Regions from separate parts of the Salinifilum ghardaiensis genome, predicted to be linked through region 2. Evidence: riboswitches for the same ligand, from Rfam matches in the RefSeq annotation. Region 2 holds a riboswitch; each other region holds the start of a gene.
The links. A riboswitch is a leader RNA that binds a small molecule or an ion and turns the genes downstream of it on or off. The one in region 2 is predicted to bind cobalamin.
Positions count from the first base shown of each region.

Region 1: linked by a shared signal. The riboswitch ahead of cobN (cobaltochelatase subunit CobN) and the one ahead of ACVGV0_RS02800 (ribonucleoside-diphosphate reductase subunit alpha) in region 2 are both predicted to bind cobalamin.
Region 3: linked by a shared signal. The riboswitch ahead of metE (5-methyltetrahydropteroyltriglutamate--homocysteine S-methyltransferase) and the one ahead of ACVGV0_RS02800 (ribonucleoside-diphosphate reductase subunit alpha) in region 2 are both predicted to bind cobalamin.
Region 4: linked by a shared signal. The riboswitch ahead of ACVGV0_RS11020 (Rossmann-like domain-containing protein) and the one ahead of ACVGV0_RS02800 (ribonucleoside-diphosphate reductase subunit alpha) in region 2 are both predicted to bind cobalamin.

Region 1 is NZ_CM137101.1:3,945,311-3,950,516, forward strand. Features, by position in the region: gene cobN (cobaltochelatase subunit CobN) at 1-3,245, opposite strand, end outside; cobalamin riboswitch at 3,300-3,421, opposite strand; gene ACVGV0_RS17980 (bifunctional 4-hydroxy-2-oxoglutarate aldolase/2-dehydro-3-deoxy-phosphogluconate aldolase) at 3,614-4,222, opposite strand; gene ACVGV0_RS17985 (sugar kinase) at 4,224-5,195, opposite strand.
Region 2 is NZ_CM137101.1:624,814-630,019, forward strand. Features, by position in the region: gene ACVGV0_RS02795 (ribonucleotide-diphosphate reductase subunit beta) at 1-399, opposite strand, end outside; gene ACVGV0_RS02800 (ribonucleoside-diphosphate reductase subunit alpha) at 547-3,060, opposite strand; cobalamin riboswitch at 3,198-3,427, opposite strand; gene ACVGV0_RS02805 (response regulator) at 3,564-4,250, opposite strand; gene ACVGV0_RS02810 (ATP-binding protein) at 4,407-5,206, opposite strand, start outside.
Region 3 is NZ_CM137101.1:2,736,219-2,741,424, forward strand. Features, by position in the region: gene ACVGV0_RS12555 (HAD-IIA family hydrolase) at 1-775, shown strand, start outside; gene ACVGV0_RS12560 (CBS domain-containing protein) at 862-1,278, opposite strand; cobalamin riboswitch at 1,609-1,858, shown strand; gene metE (5-methyltetrahydropteroyltriglutamate--homocysteine S-methyltransferase) at 2,011-4,302, shown strand; gene ACVGV0_RS12570 (mechanosensitive ion channel family protein) at 4,519-5,206, opposite strand, start outside.
Region 4 is NZ_CM137101.1:2,399,944-2,405,149, reverse strand. Features, by position in the region: gene ACVGV0_RS11035 (ABC transporter substrate-binding protein) at 1-164, opposite strand, end outside; gene ACVGV0_RS11030 (MFS transporter) at 167-1,447, opposite strand; gene ACVGV0_RS11025 (PLP-dependent cysteine synthase family protein) at 1,444-2,568, opposite strand; gene ACVGV0_RS11020 (Rossmann-like domain-containing protein) at 2,565-3,428, opposite strand; cobalamin riboswitch at 3,594-3,793, opposite strand; gene ACVGV0_RS11015 (GNAT family N-acetyltransferase) at 3,972-4,532, shown strand; gene ACVGV0_RS11010 (MmgE/PrpD family protein) at 4,728-5,206, opposite strand, start outside.

The DNA.
Region 1 (5,206 bases), 1.8 Mb from region 2:
AGCGAGCGGACCATGGCGACCATGCCGCCGTGGTACTGGAAGTAGTCGTCGGAGTCGGCGATGTCGTGCTCGCGGGTGTCGACGTTCTTCGCGGCGACCTGGATGCGCTTGAACGCCGTCTCCATCTCGGCGCGGGCCTCCCGCCCGTCGAGGCCCCGCCCGTAGGCGTAGCCGCCCCAGGTGGCGTACACCTCGGCGAGGTCCTCGTCGCTGCGCCAGTTCCGCGCATCGATGAGCGGCAGCAGGCCGGCGCCGTAGGCCCCCGGTTTCGAGCCGAAGATCCGCGAGCTGGCGCGGCGCTCGTCGCCGTGCTCGCCGAGATCGGCGCGGTAGTGCGCGGCCACGTAGTTGTCCGCATCGGACTCGTCGAGTTGCGCGACCGCGCGGATCGCGTCGTCGACGAGGCTGACCACGTGCGGGAACGCGTCCCGGAAGAAGCCGGAAATCCGCATCACGACGTCGATGCGCGGACGGCCGAGCTCCTCCAGCGGGACGATCTCGAACCCGGTGACGCGCCGCGAGGCGTCGTCCCACGCGGGGCGGCAGCCCAGCAGCCACAGGATCTCGGCGATGTCGTCGCCCTGCGTCCGCATGGCCGAGGTCCCCCACACGGTGAGCCCGACCGAGCGGGGGTGGGACCCCTGGTCGGCCACGTGCCGCGCGATCAGCGAATCCGCCAGGGACGAACCGACGTCGAAGGCGTTGCGCGAGGGGATGGCCTTGGGGTCGACCGAGTAGAAGTTCCGCCCCGTCGGCAGCACGGAGACCAGTCCCCGGGTGGGCGAACCGGACGGTCCGGACTGGACGAATCCGCCGTCGAGGGCGTGCACCGCGTTGTCGATCTCGTCGGTGGTGCGCGCCAGCCGCGGCACGAGTTCGGCGCAGGCGAAGTGCGCGACCTTCTCGACCTGCGGCACGCTGCCGCCGAGCACCTCCTGCGCGGTCGCGGCGGCGCGGTCGGCGTCCCAGCCGGTGGTGGCCACGGCTTCCACGATGCGCCGCGCCAGCGACTCCAGCAGATCCACCGCGTCCGCCCCGGAGGCGGCGGGCCCGTCCACGAGGTCGGTCAGCGCGCTCGGCACGGACGCGCGGCTGCCGGGGTCGGCGAGCAGCGCCTGCTCGTCCATGCCGAAGTGCTCGGCCAGCGCCGAGCGCAGCCCCGGGACGGCGCCGACCGCTCCGCCGAAGACCTGCCGGGCGCGCAGCACGGCGAGCGCGTCGTTGACGAGCTCCTCGTCCTGCGGGGCCCTGCCCAGCACGTGCAGCCCGTCGCGGATCTGCACGTCCTTGATCTCGCAGAGGTAGCCGTCGATGTGCATCACGAAGTCGTCGAACGAATCCGCGTCCGGCTGCTCCTGCTGGTGCAGGTCGTGGTGCAGCTCGGCCGAGGTGACCAGCTCCCAGATCTGGTCGCGCAGCGCCGGCTTCTTCTCCGGGTCCATGTCGGACACCAACGCGTACTCGTCGAGCAGCTGCTCCAGCTTCGCGATGTCGCCGTAGGAATCGGCCCGGTCCATCGGCGGGATCATGTGGTCGATGACCGTCGCGTGCCCGCGCCGCTTGGCCTGCGTGCCCTCGCCCGGGTCGTTGACGATGAACGGGTACACCAGCGGCATGTCGCCCAGCACCGGGTCGGGGGCGCAGTCGGCCGACAGCCCGATCCCCTTGCCGGGCAACCACTCCAGCGTGCCGTGCTTGCCCAGGTGCACCACGGCGTCGGCGCCGAACTCCTCCTCCAACCACCGGTAGGCGGCGAAGTACTGGTGCGACGGCGGCAGGTCCGGGTCGTGGTAGATCGCGATGGGGTTCTCGCCGAAGCCGCGCGGCGGCTGGATCAGCAGCACCACGTTGCCGAACCGCAGAGCGGCGACGTAGATCGCGCCTTCCTCGTCGACGTAGAGGCCGCCCGGCGGCGTTCCCCAGTGCTCGACCATGCTGTCGGCCAGCGGCTTGGGCAGCGCGTCGAACCACTCGCGGTAGCGCGTCGCCGGGATCCGGACGGCGGCCTGCGACATCTGCTCCTCGGTGAGCCACTCGACGTCGTGCCCGCCCGCGGCGATGAGCCGGTGGATCAGCGCGTCGCCGTCCAGTCCGGACGTGTCGAGACCACCGAGGTCGTAGCCGGCGGATTCGAGCGCGCGCAGCAGCACCACGGCCGAGGCGGGGGTGTCGAGTCCGACGGCGTTGCCGACGCGGGAGTGCTTGGTGGGGTACGACGACAGCACGACGCCGAGGCGCTTGTCCCCGTTGCGGGTTCCGCGCAGCCGGGACAGGGCCACCGCTGTCCCGGCGACGCGCCGCGCGCGCTCCGGATCCGCGACGTAGACCGGGATCTCGTCCTCACCGGACTCCTTGAAGGAGAACGGGACGCTGATCAGGCGGCCGTCGAACTCGGGGACGGCCACCTGCATGGCGGCGTCCATCGGGGACAGCGCGGCGTCGCTCTCCTCCCACTGCGCACGGCTGCTGGTCAGGCACATCCCCTGCAGCACGGGAATGTCCAGTTCGGCCAGAGCGCCGGCGTCCCACGAGTCCTCGTCGCCGCCCGCGCTGGCGTTGGCGGCCACGGAACCGCCCGCGGCGAGCACCGTGGCGATCAGGGCGTCGCACTCGCCGAGGAGTTCGCGCAGCCCTTCGGCGTCCGCCAGGCCGCGCAGCGACCCGCAGTACACCGGCAGCACGTTGGCACCGGCGGCTTCGACCTCGTCGGCGAGCACGTCCACGAACGCGGTGTTCCCGGCCAGGGCGTGCGCCCGGTAGAACACGACGCCGACTGTGGGGCGGGCGGGGTCGTGCTCCCGGCTGCCGTGCACACCGAACTCGGGGGTCTTCTCCGGCGGCTCGAACGCGGTCCCGGTGAGCAGCACCGTGTCCGAGAGGAACCAGGCCAGGTGCGCGAGGTTGCGCGGACCACCTTCCGCCAAGTAGGACAGGGCTTGGGTGGCCACACCGGAGGGAACGGTGGACAGGGCCATCAGCTCCGCGTCCGGAGTCGCCTCGCCGCCGAGCGCGACGGTCGGGACACCGGTCTCGAGGACCGCGTCCAGCCCGTCCTCCCAGGCGCGCTTGCCGCCGAGCAGCCGCACAACGACGATGTCCACACCGGACACCAGGTCGGGCACTTCCTCAGCAGAGACGCGGGCCGGGTTCGCCACGCGGTAGTCCGCTTCGCAGGCACGTGCGGCGAGCAGGTCGGTGTCGGCGGTGGACAGCAGCAGCACACGTGTACTGGCGGATTCGGTCACGCCTCGTCCTCTCTCTCGGGGTGCGCGCCCCGGGTGGGGGTTTGCGGCGCTCGGAGTCTCCTGGCTCCCGGATCACCGCACCTCCCCCGCCTTCCCGCCCGTTCCGGGCCGTGGCATCTCAGGGGCAGCTCCCCGGTCACAGTGGCGCGACCGCCCCGGACTCGCACCGGGTTCCTCCGATTTCGCCGCAGGCTTGCCGGCCCATCCTAACGGGCGCGGCACGCGGCGCCATGAGCTGCTTCACCCGTCTCCCCCGCAACGGCGCCGGGCAGCGCCGCGCAGCGGGAGCGCGCGCGATCGTCGCAGGTGACCAGCGGTCGGCAGCGCCGCGCGGCGCGCGGGTGTGCTGGGCCACACCGGAGGGCGGCTCAGCCCGGCGCGCCCGCGCCACCGACGAGGTCGGCCAGCCTGGCCAGCTGCGCGGAGTCCTCCAGCGCCGAACCCACGGCGACCACCGAGGCCCCGGCCGCGAGGTACTCCTCCGCGTTGCCCGCGTGCACGCCGCCGGTGGCGACCAGGCGCATGCTCGGGAACGGTCCGCGCATCGCGCGGAACCACCCGGCGGAGAGCTCGGCGGCGGGGAAGGCCTTCACCCAGGTCACCCCCAGCCGTTGGGCCCACTGCATCTCGCTCGGGGTGGCCACGCCGGGCAGGTGCGGCACTCGCAGCTCCTCGCTGGTGCGCAGCACTTCGGAATCCAGGCCGGGAGCGACGGTGAACGCCGCGCCGGCGGCGTGCGCCGCGTGCAGCTGGTCGAGGCCGACCACTGTGCCGGCGCCGACGGGGCGTCCGCGCCGCCTGCCCGCTTCGACGGCGGCCCGCAGGGACGGCTCGGCCTCCCCCGTTTCGATCGGCACTTCCACCGCGCGGATCCCCAGGTCCCACGCCCGCTCGGCGAGGCTGACCGTGCGCTGCGGATCCATCCCGCGCAGGATCGCCATGACCGGGACGGTGAACAGCTCGTCGAAGGTGTGCATCTCAGCCCTCCCCGAACCGGAGCGCGCGCCAGCTCTGATCGGAGCGGTCCAACCAGCCGGCGAGCGCGGATTCCTCCGGCGGCGCGGTCTGGTCGGTGGTGCTGAGCAGGCTGTGCGCGGCGAGCAGGTGGCCGAACCGCAGGCGCCGCTGCGGGTCGAAGCCGCGGAGGACGCCCGCGAGGTACCCCGCGGCGAAGGCGTCCCCCGCCCCCACGGGTTCCACGACGTCGACGTGCGGCGCGGGAACGGACACGGGCTCGGCGCCCAGCTCCCAGGCCGCGTTCGCCGCGTCCTTGACGACGACGGTGCCGGGGCGCGGCAGCATCGCCCGCACCTCCTCCGCGGTGCGCGCGCCCCACAGCGCGGCTGCTTCGTCGAGGCCGACGAACACGATGTCGGCGAGGTCGGCGAGCTCCCGCAACCGGGGCGCCGCCTGCTCGGCCGGCCACATCGCGGGGCGGTGGTTCACGTCGAACGACAGCAGGTGCCGGCGTGGACGCGCGAGCAGGTGCTGCACCATCCGGTCGCAGGCCGCCGACAGGGCGGGGGTGATGCCGCTGACGTGCAGGACCTCGACGGCGTCGAGCACTCCGTCGCCGAGGAAGCCCTCGTCCATCGTGGAGGCCGCGGACCCGGAGCGGTAGTAGTGCACGCGCGTGCCGTCCGGTCCGGGGTTCTTGAAGTAGACCCCGGTGGGCGCGGCGGATTCGGTCGCGACGAGGTCGGTGGCCACGCCCGCGGCGGAGATGTCGGCGACGAGGCGCCGCCCGAGCGGGTCGTCGCCCACTTTGCTCGCCCATCCGACCCGGTGTCCCAGCCCGGCCAGGTGCATCGCCACATTGGACTCCGCACCCCCTGCGGAGAGGGTGAACCGCGCGGCGTTCTCGAGGGCGACCGGCTGCTCCGGCGCGATCAGCGACATCGTCTCGCCCACGCACAGCGCCTCGAACGCCCCGGGCAGTTCGGCGGTCATGCGGCACTCCC
Region 2 (5,206 bases):
GTGCACCGCCTCCTCGAAGGCCTGCCGCAGCAGGTACTGGCGGCACTCCGGGTTGGTCAGGTGCCGGTACACGGCCAGGACGACGTTGTTGGCCACCAGGGACTCGGCGGTGGCGAAGAACCCGAGGTTGCGCACGAGCATGAGCCGTTCGTCCTCGGTGAGCCCGTCGGAGGACTTCCACAGCGCGATGTCGGCCTGCATGCCGACCTCGGTGGGCATCCAGTGGTTGTGGCAGCCGGCGAGGTACTTCTCCCAGGCCCAGTGGTACTTCAGCGGCAGCAGCTGGTTCACGTCGGCGCGGGCGTTGATCATGGACTTGTCGTCGACGGTGACGCGTCCGGCGTCCCGGTCGATCGCGCCGAGACCGGTGGGATCGGTGTCGTTGGCGGCGGTGGTCATCTCGAGTGCTCCAAGGGGCGTGGACGGCGAGGCAGGCGTCTGTTCCGCTGTCCGGGGCGGGAGGTCGGGGCAGCTGGTCGGGGCAGCTGGGAGTGCAGGGGATTCAGCTGCGGGATCCCGTGCGCAAAACGACCCGGCGAAGTCCAGCTACTGGCAGGCTTCGCAGTCGGGCTCGTCGGCGGCGCACGCGGCGGAGCCGGTCGGCTCGGCGCCGCGCTCCGCGGCCGGGGTCGCCGGGACCGCGTTGAGCTTGCCGTCGGTGCCGCGCAGCGTGCTCTTCTCCACCTGGGTGGCCGAACGGGAGCGCAGGTAGTAGGTCGTCTTCAGGCCCTTGCGCCAGGCCGCGCGGTACAGCGCGTCGAGCTTCTTGCCGCTCGGGGAGGCGATGTAGAGGTTCAGCGACTGCGCCTGGTCGAGCCACTTCTGGCGGCGCGCCGCGGCCTCCACGATCCAGGAGCTGTCCACTTCGAACGCGTTCGCGTACAGCGCCTTGAGGTCTGCGGGGACGCGGTCGATGGCCGAGACGGTGCCGTCGTGGTACTTCAGGTCCGCGACCATCGCCGCGTCCCACAGGCCGCGCCGCTTCAGGTCCCGCACCAGGTACGGGTTGATGGCGGTGAAGTCGCCGGACATGTTGGACTTGACGAACAGGTTCGAGAACAGCGGCTCGACGGACTGGCCCACACCGCAGATGTTCGAGATCGTCGCCGTCGGGGCGATGGCCAGCACGTTGGAGTTGCGCATGCCCGTGTTCCGCACCCGCCGGCGCAGCCCGTCCCAGTCCATGCGCGCGGAGTGGTCCAGCTCGGCGTGCTCGGGGTCGCGCGCCTGCTCGAGCAGGCGCAGCGAGTCGACCGGCAGGATGCCGCGGCTCCACAGCGACCCCTCGAAGGAGGAGTACCGGCCGCGTTCGGCCGCCAGCTGCACCGAGGCGGCGATCGCGTAGTAGCTCACCGCCTCGGTGCTCGTGTCGGCGAACTCGACGGCCTCCGCGGAGGCGAACGGGACGCCCTGCTCGAACAGGGCGTCCTGCAGCCCCATGACGCCCAGCCCGACGGGGCGGTGGCGGAAGTTGGAGTCGCGGGCCTCGTCGAGCGTGTAGAAGTTGAGGTCGATGACGTTGTCCAGCATGCGCACGGCGGTGGTGACCGTGCTCTCCAGCCGCGCGTGGTCGAGGCCGCCGGAGCCGACGTGCGCCCGCAGGTTCACCGACCCGAGGTTGCACACGGCCACCTCGTCCGGGCCGGTGTTCAACGTGATCTCGGTGCACAGGTTGGACGAGTGCACCACGCCCGCGTGCTGCTGCGGCGAGCGCAGGTTGCACGGGTCCTTGAACGTCAGCCACGGGTGGCCGGTCTCGAACAGGGCGGTGAGCATCCGCCGCCACAGCTCCACCGCCCGCACCCGGCGGAACACGGCGATCTCGCCGCGGTCGGCGGCCGCTTCGGCGGCCCGGTAGCGCTCGGCGAAGTCGGTGCCGCAGGCGTCGTGCAGGCCGGGCACCTCGTCGGGCGAGAACAGCGTCCACTCGGCGTCGGCCTCGACGCGCCGCATGAACTCGTCCGGGATCCAGTTCGCCGTGTTCATGTCGTGCGTGCGGCGCCGGTCGTCGCCGGTGTTCTTGCGCAGGTCGAGGAATTCCTCGATGTCGATGTGCCAGGTCTCCAGGTAGGCGCACGCCGCGCCCTTGCGCTTGCCGCCCTGGTTGACGGCGACCGTCGTGTCGTTGGCGATCTTCAGGAACGGCACGACGCCCTGCGAGGTCCCGTTGGTGCCGCGGATGCGCGCACCGAGCCCGCGCACGGGCGTCCAGTCGTTGCCGAGCCCGCCGGAGTACTTCGCGAGCATCGCGTTGCTGCGGTACGAGCGGAAGATCGACGAGAGGTCGTCGTCCACAGTGGTGAGGAAGCACGAGGACAGCTGCGGACGCAGGGTTCCCGCGTTGAACAGGGTCGGCGTCGAGGCCATGAACGTGAACGTCGACAGCAGCTCGTAGAACTCGATCGCACGCCGCTCCCGGTCGTCCTCGTGCAGCGCCAGGCCCATGGCCACGCGCATGAAGAACGCCTGCGGCAGCTCGAACCGCACCCCGTCGTCGTGCAGCAGGTAGCGGTCGTGGAGCGTCTGCAGGCCGAGGTGGGTGAACTGCAGGTCGCGCTCGCCGACGAGCGCGGCGGCCAGCCGATGCAGGTCGAACCGCTCCAGCTCCGGGTCGAGCAGTCCGAGGTGGACGCCCAATCGCACGTAGGCGGGGAAGTGCTCGGCGCAGTCGGTTCCCGGTTCGCCGGTGTCCGATTCGGACGCGGTCGTGCCGAGGTGCTGCAGCGCTTCGCCGCGCAGCGCGTGCAGCAGCAGCCGGGCGCAGACGTGCGAGTAGTTCGGTTCGGACTCGACGAGGGTGCGCGCGGCCATGATCTGCGCCTGCGCGAGCTCCTCGGCGCGCACGCCGTCGTAGAGGTTGCGGCGGATCTCGGCCAGCACCGGTTCGGCGTGCACGTCGGCGAGCCCGCTGGTCGCGTGCTGCACGAGGCGCACCACGCGGTCCCAGTCGAGCGGGCGCAGGCGGCCGTCGGGTTCGCGCACGCTCAGCTCCGGCGTGCGCGCGGGTGCTGCAGGGGGCGCTTGGGTCACGACGCTCTCCTCTCGCGAGTCCGTCCGTATCCGGGACCTCGCGAGCGGGAGTGGTGGACGCCGGCGCGCTGCGCCGCTGCGGTGCGTTCCGCGTGGCGGGTTCTCCACCCGGCGGGGTGGTCCGCGTGTCCGGGGCCCGCCCTCGAGGCCCGGCGTGCGTGCGCGTTCTCCCGCGCACACCGGTGGCAGGTCTTCGGACTCGCGGGCTTCCGGCGCTCGGCCGGCCCTACTGGCCGTCGCTTCCCGGACGTGCGTCCAGTGCTGCACCACCGCGGGGGTGGTGACGGCGGTCGTTCCCGCTCACCGCTGCGGGGCAGTCCCGGATTCCCACCGGGTTCCCTCTCGCCTCACCGGACCGTTCCCGGCCCCGTGAACCACCAGCACCGAGCACACTACATGTTGCGATGCGCGATCGCGAACGGGGCCAGATCCCGTGTCGCGGCGGCTGCTCGATGTCGAGCACCCGGAGCGGGGGCTTCCCCGGAGGCCCTGCTACGCACCCACCCGCGTTTCCGGGGCCACTTCCTCGTGTTTCACCGCACCCACCGGTAGCGGTGCTCGGGCCGCCCCGCCGACCCGTACCGCATCCGCAGCGCGGCCTGCCCGTCGGCGCACAGGTGCTCGAGGTAGCGCCGCGCGGTCACCCGCGCGATGCCGGCGCGCTCGGCGACCTCCACGGCCGACAGGTCGGACTCGGCCGCGCGCAGCGTCTCCGCCACGAGCTGCGCCGTCTCCGCCGTCAGCCCCTTCGGCAGGCTCGTCCGCGAGGTCGGGCGGCGCACGCCGAACACGCGGTCCACGTCCCGCTGGGTGGCCTGCTCCACGCCGGTGAGCTTGTCGCGCACCGCTGCGAAGCGGTCCAGCTGCTCCCGCAGCGCGTCCAGGTTGAAGGGTTTGAGCAGGTAGTACATCGCACCGCCGTGCAGCGCGGCGCGCACGTTGTCGATGTCGCGCAGCGCGGTGATCACCAGCACGTCCACGGGCGTGCCCGGGCCCGGTTCGTCCGGCGCCCGCAGCCGCTGCAGCACGTCGATGCCCGACATGTCCGGCAGGTAGAGGTCGAGCAGGACGAGGTCGGGCTGGTGCTCGGCAACGGCGCGCAGCGCCTCGGCGCCGCTGTGGGCGACGCCGACCACCGCGAACCCCGGCACCGAGGCGACGAAATCCCGGTGGTTGCGCGCCACGCGCGCGTCGTCGTCGACGACGAGCACCGACAGCACCGGCTCCCACCTCCTGCGCGGCGTCCGCGCGGGCCCTCCGCTGGGAGTCCCCGCCTCCGACGGGTCCTGCCCCCGAGGGGCGCGGCTTCCGACGGCACGGCGGCCGCCACCGGCACCGCGCGGACGTGCGCAGCGGCCGGCGACGTTACCGGCGTGCTAGCGCGCATCCTCTCGCACCGGGAGGTAGGCGCTGAACACGGTCTCCTCGGTGGCGTCCACGTCCACCGACCCGTGCCACCGCTGCGCGGCCTGCCGCACCAGCGCGAGCCCGAGCCCGCGGTGGCCGGTGCCGCCGCTCCCCTTGGTGCTCACCCCGGCGGCGAACACCTCCTCGGCGACCGCGGGAGCCGGGCCCGGGCCCGAGTCGGTGACGCGGATCTCCAGCAGCGGTTCGCCGTCCCGGTGCAGCCGCACGAGCAGCTCCACCCAGCCGGAGCCGCCCACGGCTTCGAGGGCGTTGTCCACCAGGTTGCCCACGATCAGCAGCACGTCGTCGCGCAGCTGCGGCGGCAGTTCCCGCGGCACGTCGCTGAGCGCGGCGAGCTCGAACTCCACGCCCCGCTCGGAGGCCTGCGCCGACTTCGCCAGCACGAGCGCCGCCAGCGCGGTGTCGTGGACGCGCTCGGACACGGACGTGCTCGCCCGCGTCGTCGTGGCGGACAGCTCGGACAGGTACTCGCGGGCCTCGCCGACGGCCCCGAGGTCGAGCATGCCGGTGACGGTGTGGATGCGGTTGGCGAACTCGTGGGTCTGCGCGCGCAGGCCGTTGGCCATGGTGCGCACGCCGTCCAGCTCACCGCCGAGCCGCACGATCTCGGTGTGGTCGCGCAGCGTCACCAGCCGTCCCGTGCCCTGCTCCCCGATGCGCACCGGCCTCGGGTTGCACACGAGCAGCCGCCCGCCGACGGCGAGGAACACGTCCTCCCGGGTGTCGGCACCGCTCAGCACGTCGCACA
Region 3 (5,206 bases), 2.1 Mb from region 2:
CTACCTGATGGACCTCAACGGCGTGCTCATGCGCGACGAGCAGCGCGTCGCGCCCGGGGCGCGCGAGTTCCTCGACGCGCTGCAGCAGCACGGGATGCCGTACCTGGTGTTCACCAACGACTCGGCCTACACCCCGCGCGACCTGCGCGCCCGCTTGCTGACCTGCGGTTTGGACATCCCCGAGCACGCCATCTGGACCTCGGCGCTGGCCACGGCCTCCTTCGTCGCCCGGCAGCGGCCCGGCGGATCGGCCTACGTCGTCGGCGAACCGGGGCTGACCTCGGCGCTGACCGAGGCCGGCTACGTGCTCACCGAGCACGACCCGGACTACGTCATCCTCGGCGAGACCCGCACGTACAGCTTCAGCTCGATCACCAAGGCCATCCGGCTCATCGAGAGCGGGGCGCGGTTCCTCGCCACGAACCCGGACGAGCTGGGGCGCGGCCGGGAGGGCTCGCTGCCCGCGACGGGCGCGGTCGCCGCGCTCATCGAACGCGTGACCGAGCAGCCGCCGTACTACGTCGGCAAGCCCAACCCGCTCATGCTGCGCTTCGCCCTGCGCACGCTCGGTGTCAGCGCTGACAGCACCCTGCTGCTCGGCGACCGCATGGACACCGACATCCGCTCGGGCATGGAGGCGGGCATGCGCACGATCCTCGTGCTCTCCGGCCTCTCCGGCCAGGACACCGCGCGCCAGTACCCCTTCCAGCCGGACAGGACGATCACCTCGGTGGCCGACATCGTCGACCACGTGCACGATCCGTTCGGCGGTTGACGGGGGCGGGGCACCCCGTCCCGGGGCGACTGCCGCCGGGACGGCCGGGAACCCCGGGACGACCGGGGCGCTCCGGAGCTGCCGGGTCACTCCGCGGTGAGCGTCGCGATGAGCTCACCGCTGCGCTGCTCCGGCAGCGAACGCGCGAGGTCGGCCAGCGCCAGCATCCCGACGAGGCGGTCGCCGTCGATCACCGGCAGCCGGCGCACCCGGTGCTGCCGCATCGTCTCCAGCGCCTCCTCGGCCGAGTCGTCCGCGCCGATGGTCACCGCCTCCTCCTGGTTGAGGTCACCGGCGGGGAAACTGCTCGCATCGCGGCCCTGACCGACGACCTTGACGATCACGTCCCGATCGGTGATCACGCCCTTCACCCTGTCGTCGGGTCCGCAGATCGGCATCGACCCCACCCCGAGATCGGCCATCATCCGGGCCGCTTCGCGCACCGGTTGGTCACTGCGCACGCAGTGCGTCCCCGGAGTCATCAACTCGCGAGCCGTGGTCATCGCTCCTCCTCTCAGCTTTCGCCGCCTCCCGGCGGCACCGCCCGAGGGATGCCGCCGCACGCCCTGCCCCTACCCCGCCGGGCGGAGCGCCACACCCGCCCCCGTTCTCCCCGGCCCCGCGCGGGTGGGGCGCGGCCGATTGCCGCCGCGGTGTCCACCGTGGTCACCGCGGCGGGGCGAGCACCCGCGCACGGGTGCGGGTGCGACCGCTGTGGCGCGGATCTCCTCCGCGCCGGTCCCGCCGCGGAACTCCACGGCAACCGGGGCGCCCCCGCCGCCCGGGAACCGCTGCGCGGCCGCGGCGGTCTTGTCACACGCCGCCGAGCGGGTAGTCTCATGCGTGCTGGTGGTTCGTGCGGCCGCGCCGGGTTTCCCGGCGGAGGGCGGCACGAGGCAAGAGGGAACCCGGTGCGATTCCGGGACTGCCCCGCAGCGGTGTGCGGGAACGAACGCCGTCCCCGACCGACGGGTCGGGTGGGCACTGGGCCGAGCGCCTGGGAAGCCGACGGCGCGTAGGAACCTCGGACGAGCTCCGAGAACGCCCGCGAGTCCGAAGACCTGCCACCGGTGCGCGCGTCACCGCGACGTGCGCGTGTCCGAGGTCTCGAGGGAGGACCCTGCGGGCGATCGGCACCGGTGCGGCCCGCAGTTGCGCGCACCGCACGTGCCGGTGGTCAGGCACATCCCCCATCGGACTTCGGCGTCCCCGTGTCGTCGAACCGAGGAGAAGCGTTGACCAGCACCATCGGATCGACCGTCCTGGGCTACCCCCGGATCGGTCCGAACCGAGAACTCAAACGTGCCCTGGAGCGGTACTGGAACTCCCGCATCAGCGAGGCCGACCTGCGCAGCACCGCGCGGGACATCCGCGCCGGCACGTGGCGCACGTTGGCCGATGCCGGGCTGCGCTCCGTGCCGAGCAACACGTTCTCGTACTACGACCAGGTGCTCGATGCGGCGGTGACGTTCGGCGCGGTACCGCGCCGCTACACCGAGCTGGGCCTGGACCCGCTCGGCACGTACTTCGCCATGGCGCGCGGTGCGGAGTCCACGCCGCCGCTGGAGATGACCAAGTGGTTCGACACGAACTACCACTACCTGGTCCCGGAGATCGGTCCGGACACGCGGTTCGCGCTGTCCGACACGACCGTGGTGGACCAGTACCGCGAGGCGGTCGGCGAGGGCGTGAGCACCCGGCCGGTGCTCGTCGGGCCGGTGACGTTCCTGCTGCTGTCGAAGCCGGCCGAGGACGCGCCGGAGGGCTTCGCTCCACTGGACACAGTGGATGACCTCGTCAGCGCCTACGCCGACCTGCTGGCCGAGCTGCACCGGGCCGGCGTGCCGTGGGTGCAGCTGGACGAGCCCGCCTTCGCCGCGGATCGCACCGCGGAGCAGCTGCAGGCCCTGCGCTCGGCCTACGCCCGCCTCGGCCAGCTGCAAGAGCGACCGAAACTGCTCGTGGCCGGGTACTTCGGCGATCTCGGCGAGGCGCTGCCGATCCTGGCCGACAGCCCGGTGGAGGGACTCGCGCTCGATCTCGTCTCCAGCCCCTCCACAGTGGAGGAGATTCCGAAACTGACCGGCTTGCGCGACAAGTCGGTGGTGGCGGGCCTGGTCGACGGGCGCAACATCTGGCGCACCGATCTCGACCGGGCGCTGGCGACCGCGGAGCGGCTGCGCGGATCCGCGGGCGAACTGGCGGTCGGGACCTCGTGCTCGCTGCTGCACGTGCCCTACGACGTCGAAGCCGAGACCGAGCTGGACCCCCAGGTGCGCTCGTGGCTGGCCTTCGCCGAGCAGAAGCTCGAGGAGGTCGTCACGCTGCACCGGGCGCTGCACGAGGGCCGCGACAGCGTCTCCGGGGAACTGGCAGCTGCGCGGGCCCGCGTGGACGACCGCGCGCACGCCGCCCGGGTGCACGACGAGCGCGTGCGCGCCCGGGTCGCCGCGCTGCGCCCCGGTGACGCCCGCCGGGAGGAGTACGCGCGGCGTCGGCAGGCCCAGCAGGAGGCGTTGCGGCTGCCGCCGCTGCCGACCACGACGATCGGTTCGTTCCCGCAGACCGGTGACGTGCGCAAGGCGCGGGCCGCGCTGACCGCGGGCACCATCGACCGGGAGAGCTACCGGCAGCGGATGCGCGACGAGATCACCGGCGTCATCCGGCTGCAGGAGCGGCTCGGGCTGGACGTCGTGGTGCACGGTGAGCCGGAGCGCAACGACATGGTCCAGTACTTCTCCGAGTACATGGAGGGCTTCGTCAGCACCCGCCACGGGTGGGTGCAGTCCTACGGGTCCCGCTGCGTGCGTCCACCGATCCTGTTCGGCGACGTCTCGCGGCCGGCTCCGATCACCGTCGAGTGGAGCACCTTCGCCCAGCAGCAGACGGACAAGCCCGTCAAGGGCATGCTCACCGGGCCGGTGACGATGCTGTCCTGGTCGTTCGTCCGCGACGACCAGCCGCTGGCGGACACGGCACGGCAGGTGGCGCTGGCGATCCGCGACGAGGTCGCCGATCTCGAAGCGGCCGGCATCGGCGTGGTGCAGGTCGACGAACCCGCCCTGCGCGAGCTGCTGCCGCTGCGGGCCGCCGACCAGCCCGCCTACCTGGACTGGGCGGTGCACGCCTTCCGGCTGGCCACGTCGGGCGTCGCCGCGGGCACCCAGATCCACACGCACCTGTGCTACTCGGAGTTCGGCGACGTCATCAACGCGATCGTCGACCTGGACGCCGACGTCACCAGCATCGAGGCGGCCCGGTCGCGGATGGAGGTGCTGACCGATCTCAACGCGGTCGGCTACGGCCGCGGCATCGGTCCCGGCGTGTACGACATCCACTCCCCGCGGGTGCCGGACACCGCGGAGATCGCCGCGCTCGCCGACGAGGCGCTGCGCGCCGTTCCCGCCGACCGCCTCTGGATCAACCCGGACTGCGGGCTGAAGACCCGCGGTTACGAGGAGGTCGAGGCCGCGCTGCGGAACATGGCCGACGCGGCGGCGAAGGTCCGCTCGACCCTGCCGCGGTGACGGCTCCTATCGGCCCTGCCGCGGTGACGGCTCCGGTCGACCCCGCGGTGGCGGTCCTGTCGCGGTGACCGCGCGTCGCGGGCGGGCGCCTCCCCCACCGCTCGCCGTCCGCCCGCGGCCGACCGCAGCCGTGCTGCCCGCCGCACGCGAACGCGGCGCCGTCCCGGTCCTGCCGGGGCGGCGCCGCGCGTGTTCGGACGGGCGTGTTCGGACGGGTCAGCCCTGCTGGGCCGCACCGGCACCGCTGACCGGCAGCACCGGCTGCGCGATGGAGATGTTGTGGCGGTCGAGGTCGGTCTTGAGCTGGGCGCGGAGCCGGCGGCCGAGTTCCCACTGCTGGCCCGGCTGGGTCTTGACGAGCACGCGGACGGTCACCGCTCCGTTGCCGATGCCGACGACACCGCTGATGTCGGGGCGCTCCAGGACCTTCGGCTGCACTTCCGGGTCGGCGGCGAAGGTGTCGATGCTGCCCTGGATGACCTGCTTGGCGAAGTCGGTGTCGACGGAGTAGTCGAGCGGCAGCTCGACGACCGCGTTGGCCCAGTCCTGGTTCATGTTGCACACGCGCTGGATCTCGCCGTTGCGCACGTACCAGAGGCCGCCGTTGAGGTCGCGGATCTTGGTCACGCGCAGGCTGACGGCTTCGACGGTGCCGACGGCGTCGCCGGCGTCGATGACGTCGCCGACGCCGTACTGGTCCTCGACCATCATGAACATCCCGGCGAGGAAGTCCTGCACCAGGCTCTGCGCACCGAAACCGATCGCGAGGCCGAGCACGCCGGCGCTGGCGAGGATCGGTCCGATGCTGATGCCGAGCTGGCCGAGGATCGTCACGAACGCGATGCCGAAGATGAGGAACGAGGCGACGCTGCGCAGCACCGATGCCATCGTGGCGGCCCGCTGG
Region 4 (5,206 bases), 1.8 Mb from region 2:
GACTCGGTCGCCCCGGCCGTGGGGAATCCGACGCGGATGCGCTCCCCCGCCCCGCCCGGACCGCCGGGGCCGCAGCCGGCGAGCGGGGCTGCCGCGGCGGCCCCCAACGCCGTGGTCAGCAGGCGCCGTCGGTTCCACGGCCCGCCGTTGCCGTGCGCGGCCATGATCACGTGCTCCTTCCGGTCGGTGCGGCGGACTGCTCGGGCTCGTCCGCGGTGAGCAGTCCCCGGCGGTGCATGCGCGCTGCCCCGGCCGAACCGGCCAGACCGACCAGCAGCAGCGCTGCCCAGGGACCCCATCCGAGGTGCGTTCCCCGGGCGCCGTCCAGCAGCGTGCCGCTCACCCAGCTCACCCCGGCGGCGATCAGGCTGGAGACGAGGTAGTAGAAGCCGTAGTAGGTCCCCGCCAGGCGCTGGCTGCCCACGACGGGGAGCAGCTCCATCGCGAAGGGGTTGGTCACGGCCATGCCCACCGTGAACACGACCGTGGTCAGCAGCAGTGGCAGGCACGCCACCACCGTCGTGAGGCCGGGTGCGGTGGGCTGCTGCGTCGGCAGCAGCGGGCTGCTGATCATCAGCGGCACGAACGACAGGCCCATGGCGGCCAGCCCCAGCACCACGCACCTGCCGGGGCTGAACCTCCGGCGGCACCAGTCGGTGATGCGCACCTGCCCGAACACGCCGATCACCGTGGACACGGCGAACACGCCGGCCGTCGCACCGGCGAACCCGGACACGCGCTGCGCCTCCAGCGGCAGGGCGAGGTAGAGCTGGTTGTACAGCCCGAAGTAGGCCGACAGCGCCAGGGTGAACGCGACGAAGCGCCGATTGGCCACCACCTCGCGCCAGCTGCCGAGCACGCTCGTGCGCTGCGCTTCGATCGGCCGGGCGGGCAGGACGAACCACTGCAGGACCGTCAGCACCGCGAACACCGCGCAGGCCAGCAGTGCGACGGCGCGGAAATCGGTCGCCAGCAGCGCGGCTCCGAGCAGGGGACCCGCGAACGTCCCGGCGTGGCCGAAGACGTTGAACACCGCGAAGGCCTCGGCACGCCGATCGCCGGCCTCGTGCATCAGGTAGGTCCGCACGGCGGGGTTGAACAGGGCCCCGGCCAGCCCGGTGAGCACCGTGGCGAGGACCAGCCCCGGCAGGGAGGTCAGCACGCCGAACAACCCGAACGACAGCACGCGCAGCGCACAGCCCGCGATGATCATCGGGCGGCAGCCCAACCGGTCAGCAGCGGTTCCACCGAGCAGGAACATGCCCTGCTGGCTCAGGTTCCGCACCCCCAGCACCACACCGACCAGCGCGGCACCGTATCCGAGGTCGTCGGTCATGTAGGAGGCGAGGAAGGGCAGCAGCATGTAGAAGCCCAGGGTGATCCCGAACTGGTTGATCACCAGCAGCCTCGCCGGCCACGACAGCATCCGGAATCCGCTTGTTCTCACGAGTTCTCGTCCTCTTCGCACACGTCGCAGCGCTCGCGCGCCGAGCTCCGCCGGGGGCAGGGGTCGGTGATGGTGCCGCACCTGCTCCACCCCAGCGGTGCGGCGGCGGCCGGGTCGTCGACCTCGACCGGCTCCGCGGCGCTGTGCCCGTCCAATCCGTTGCGCTCGCGGAAATCGTCGTCGTAGATCGTGTCCCAGTAGCGGTGGGGACCGTCGGGGAAGACCGCGACCACCTCGTGCAGGCCGGCCTGCTGCGCGCACCAGGCCGCGACCGTGGCGGCGGCGCCGGTGCTCCACCCGCCCGTGGCGAAGGCGTGCCCGGCCAGCCTGCGGCACGTGTCGACGGCCTGCGCCGCGCCCACCCAGTGGACCTCGTCGAAGGCGCGGTAGTCGACGCTGCCCGGGTGGATGCTGCTGCCCAAGCCCCGCATCAGCCGCTCTCCGGCGGGATGGCCGAACACGGTCGAGGCCGGCGCGTCCACGCCCACGATCCGCACCTCGGGCCGGTGCTCGCGCAGCACCGCGGCGATGCCGGCGCTGTGCCCACCGGTGCCGACGCTGCACACCACGGCGTCCAACCGGTCGAACTGGTCCACGAGCTCCAGTCCCAGCCCCCGGTAACCGGCGGGGTTGTCCGGGTTGTTGTACTGGTCCGGCCAGTACGCGCCGGGAAGCGAGTCCACCAGTTCGCGGACCCGGTCGCGCCGCGCCCGCTGCCAGCCACCCCGCGGGTGGGGTTGGCGCACGACCTCCACGCGCGCGCCGTGCGCCCGCAGCAGCGCGCGCGTCATCCCGTCGAGCTCGTCATCGGCGACGATGACCAGCGGGTGCCCCAGGGCCGCGCAGACGTAGGCCAGTCCCACGGCCAGGGTCCCGCTGCTGGATTCCACGACCGGTGCTCCGGGCAGCAGCTCGCCCCGGTGGCGCGCTCCGTCCAGCATCGACAACGCCGCTCGGGCCTTCATGGTCCCGGGAGCGAGTCCTTCCAACTTGGCCCAGAACCCCGGGTGCCGGCGCGGCAGCGGAGTGTCCACACGCACCGCGGGGGTGTTCCCGATCAGGTCCAGCAGGGAGAGGCACTTGGCGCCGCCGGTCTTCGCGCCCGCGTGCGTCAGCGTCACGGCCGACCACCGCCCGCGGCCGAGTAGAGGTGGATCTCGGTGGCATCGCCGGTGAGCCAGAAGAAGGGGTACGGCTCCGCCGACAGGGCGTCGACGCCGGAACCGAGCAGTTCCCGCGCGACCGCGCTGCCGGTCTGCGCGAACATCGTCAGGGCGAGACCGCGGTCGCGGCACAGCCCGGCGATCTCGTTGAAGGTGTCGTTGCCGAGCACCATCCCGGAGGCGAGGACCGCCCGGGCTCGGCCGATCGCCTGCCGGTGGCACTGCAGCACCGGTTCGTCCCACTCGGTTCGCCCGCCCCTGAGGTCGCAGGCGACGTAGTCGACACCGCGCTCGCGCAGCGCCGACAGCAGCGAGTTGACCACGCCGATCACGGCGACGCGCCCGCCCGCGGGCACGTGCACGAGCTCCGCGACCGCCCGGGCCCGGGCGGTGGACTTCTCCAGCGAACCTCCCGGGGGCAGCCGCACCGTCCTCCTCCGCGGGTCGCTGATGTGCGGTCGCACGCAGGTGAGGTACGCGTCGAGCGCGGCCACCCGCACGGCGGGTTCGGGGTGGGACAGCAGGGCGTCGACGCGGCAGCCGACGATCTCCTGCACCTCCCGCTCCCCGAGCTCACCGGGTTCCACGGCGCACGAGCCCACGGCATCGTGCACGCGGATGCTGAGCACCGTGTTGACGTAGCTGCTCCTCCTGCCGGAGTGCTGCGAGCCCTGCACGGTCAGGAACGCGACCGAGGCGCTGAAGGACTGCGGGAGGTCGTCGCGGTCCCGCGCGAACTGCCCGCCCAGCGCGCGCTGCGCCAGCAGGTCCGGCGAGGTTCCGTTGCGTCCGGCCGGGGCCGAAGCGGTCGAAAGCACAGTCGTCTCCGTACGATCCACGTGAGTTGAGGGGTTGCCAGCGGTGCCGGGGCTTTTCACGCGCCCTGCGGGTCCACCGCCGCACGCGGGTCGTTCGGGGACGGCCGTGCGGTGCACGTGTCGTGACGCACCTGTGTACCTCCTTCGGGGCTCCGCGACCCCGCTTCGAGTCGGCGCGACGGCGTCAGTGTCCTGACTCGTGGATTCTCGCCGCCCCTCCGGCCTTCCCACCGGGCTCTCCGGCAGTGGCCGCGGGTGGAGGGAAGCTCCCCACTCACAGTGGCGGGACCGTGCCGGATTCGCACCGGCTTCCTGGTCGCCGTCGCAGTACGTGATCCAGAAGTACGCAGCCGCCCCACCGGATGTCAAGCCGCCCCGAGCGGTTCCCCGCCGGTGCCACCGGAGCGCCCGCGCACCGCCGAACCCGGCATGAGCAGCTGTTCCCCGCGGAATCCCGCGCTTTCAGCATCGATTTTGCTGTTGCAAGCGTGTTGCATTAGTCTCGGACACGTGGATCGGAACGGACGTTCGAGGAGCCAGGACATGCCCGGGGGAAGCGATCGAGCGCTCGGCGACTACACCGTGCGGCGCGCACGCCTGCACGACGTCGAGGGAGCGCGCACGCTCATGCTCGACACCTTCTACCACGTGCTCGGCCACGGTTACGTCCCCAGCTGGCACGCCGACGTGATCCACCTCGAGGACACCTACTTCCGCACGCCCGGCCACGCCCTGTTCGTGGCCGCGCTGGAAGACGAGGTCGTCGGAACCGCATCCGTGCGCTCGGACGGGCCGAAGAGCCCACCGCATCCACAGTGGATCGCCCAGCGCTACGGCACCGCGGAGACGGCGCAGATCTTCCGCACCTACGTCCGCCCCGAGCACCGCAGGAACGGCCTGGCCCGCGCGCTCGTCGGCCTCGCCTGCGAATTCGTCGCCGCGGCCCCCGAGTACACCACGCTCTACCTGCACACGAACCCGGCCGTGGACGGGGCGGAACCGTTCTGGCGCAGCCTGGCCACGGAGATCCACGACGGGCGGCAGGACGGCCGGCACAGCCCGTCCGTCCACTTCGAACTCCCCGTGCGCCCGGCCGCGGTGTGAAGCGCTTCCGGCGAACCACAGTGGATGGAGGAGTTGCGGTGGGAGGAGTACGACATCGTCGACCACCACGCGTGAGCGCGACTGCGGTCGCACGTTCCCGCGCTCGGGGTTGTCGGCGGTGCTCCGACAGGCCGAGCGCGCTCGCGAAGCGCGAGCCGCAGCACGCACCGGGCGCCCGCAGCCCCGGGAACTACCTCACAGCGGGCCGGTGATCTCGGCGAGGAGCGCGTCGTAGCGCTCCGGCACGTCCGGCAGCCGGCCCATCTCGCCGGAGAGCGTTGCGATCCGCTCCGCACGCTCACGTCCCAGCACGGGTGCGGCCAGGTTCCGGAACTTGCCGGTGATCTCCCGCCCCGTCATCGGTGATTCGGGACCGCCCGGCGCCGAGACCGCTCCGGACCGGAGACTGCGGCCGTCGCGGAGCACCAGCGTCGCCTCGGCCCAGCGCTGCTCCGGGAAGACCCGCTCGAACTCGGGCGCGACCTGCACGCGCAGCGACCGGCTCAGCCTCCGCAACTCCGCCCCCGCCCCGCTCGGCGCCGCCAGCAGTTCGGCGCCGACCCGCCCGTGCACCGCCGCGGCGGCCACGGCGAACGGCAGGCTGTACTGCGCCTGCTCGGTGCTCGCCGGTTCCCGGGCGGCCAGCCGGGCAGCGGCCGCGAAGGTGCGCACGT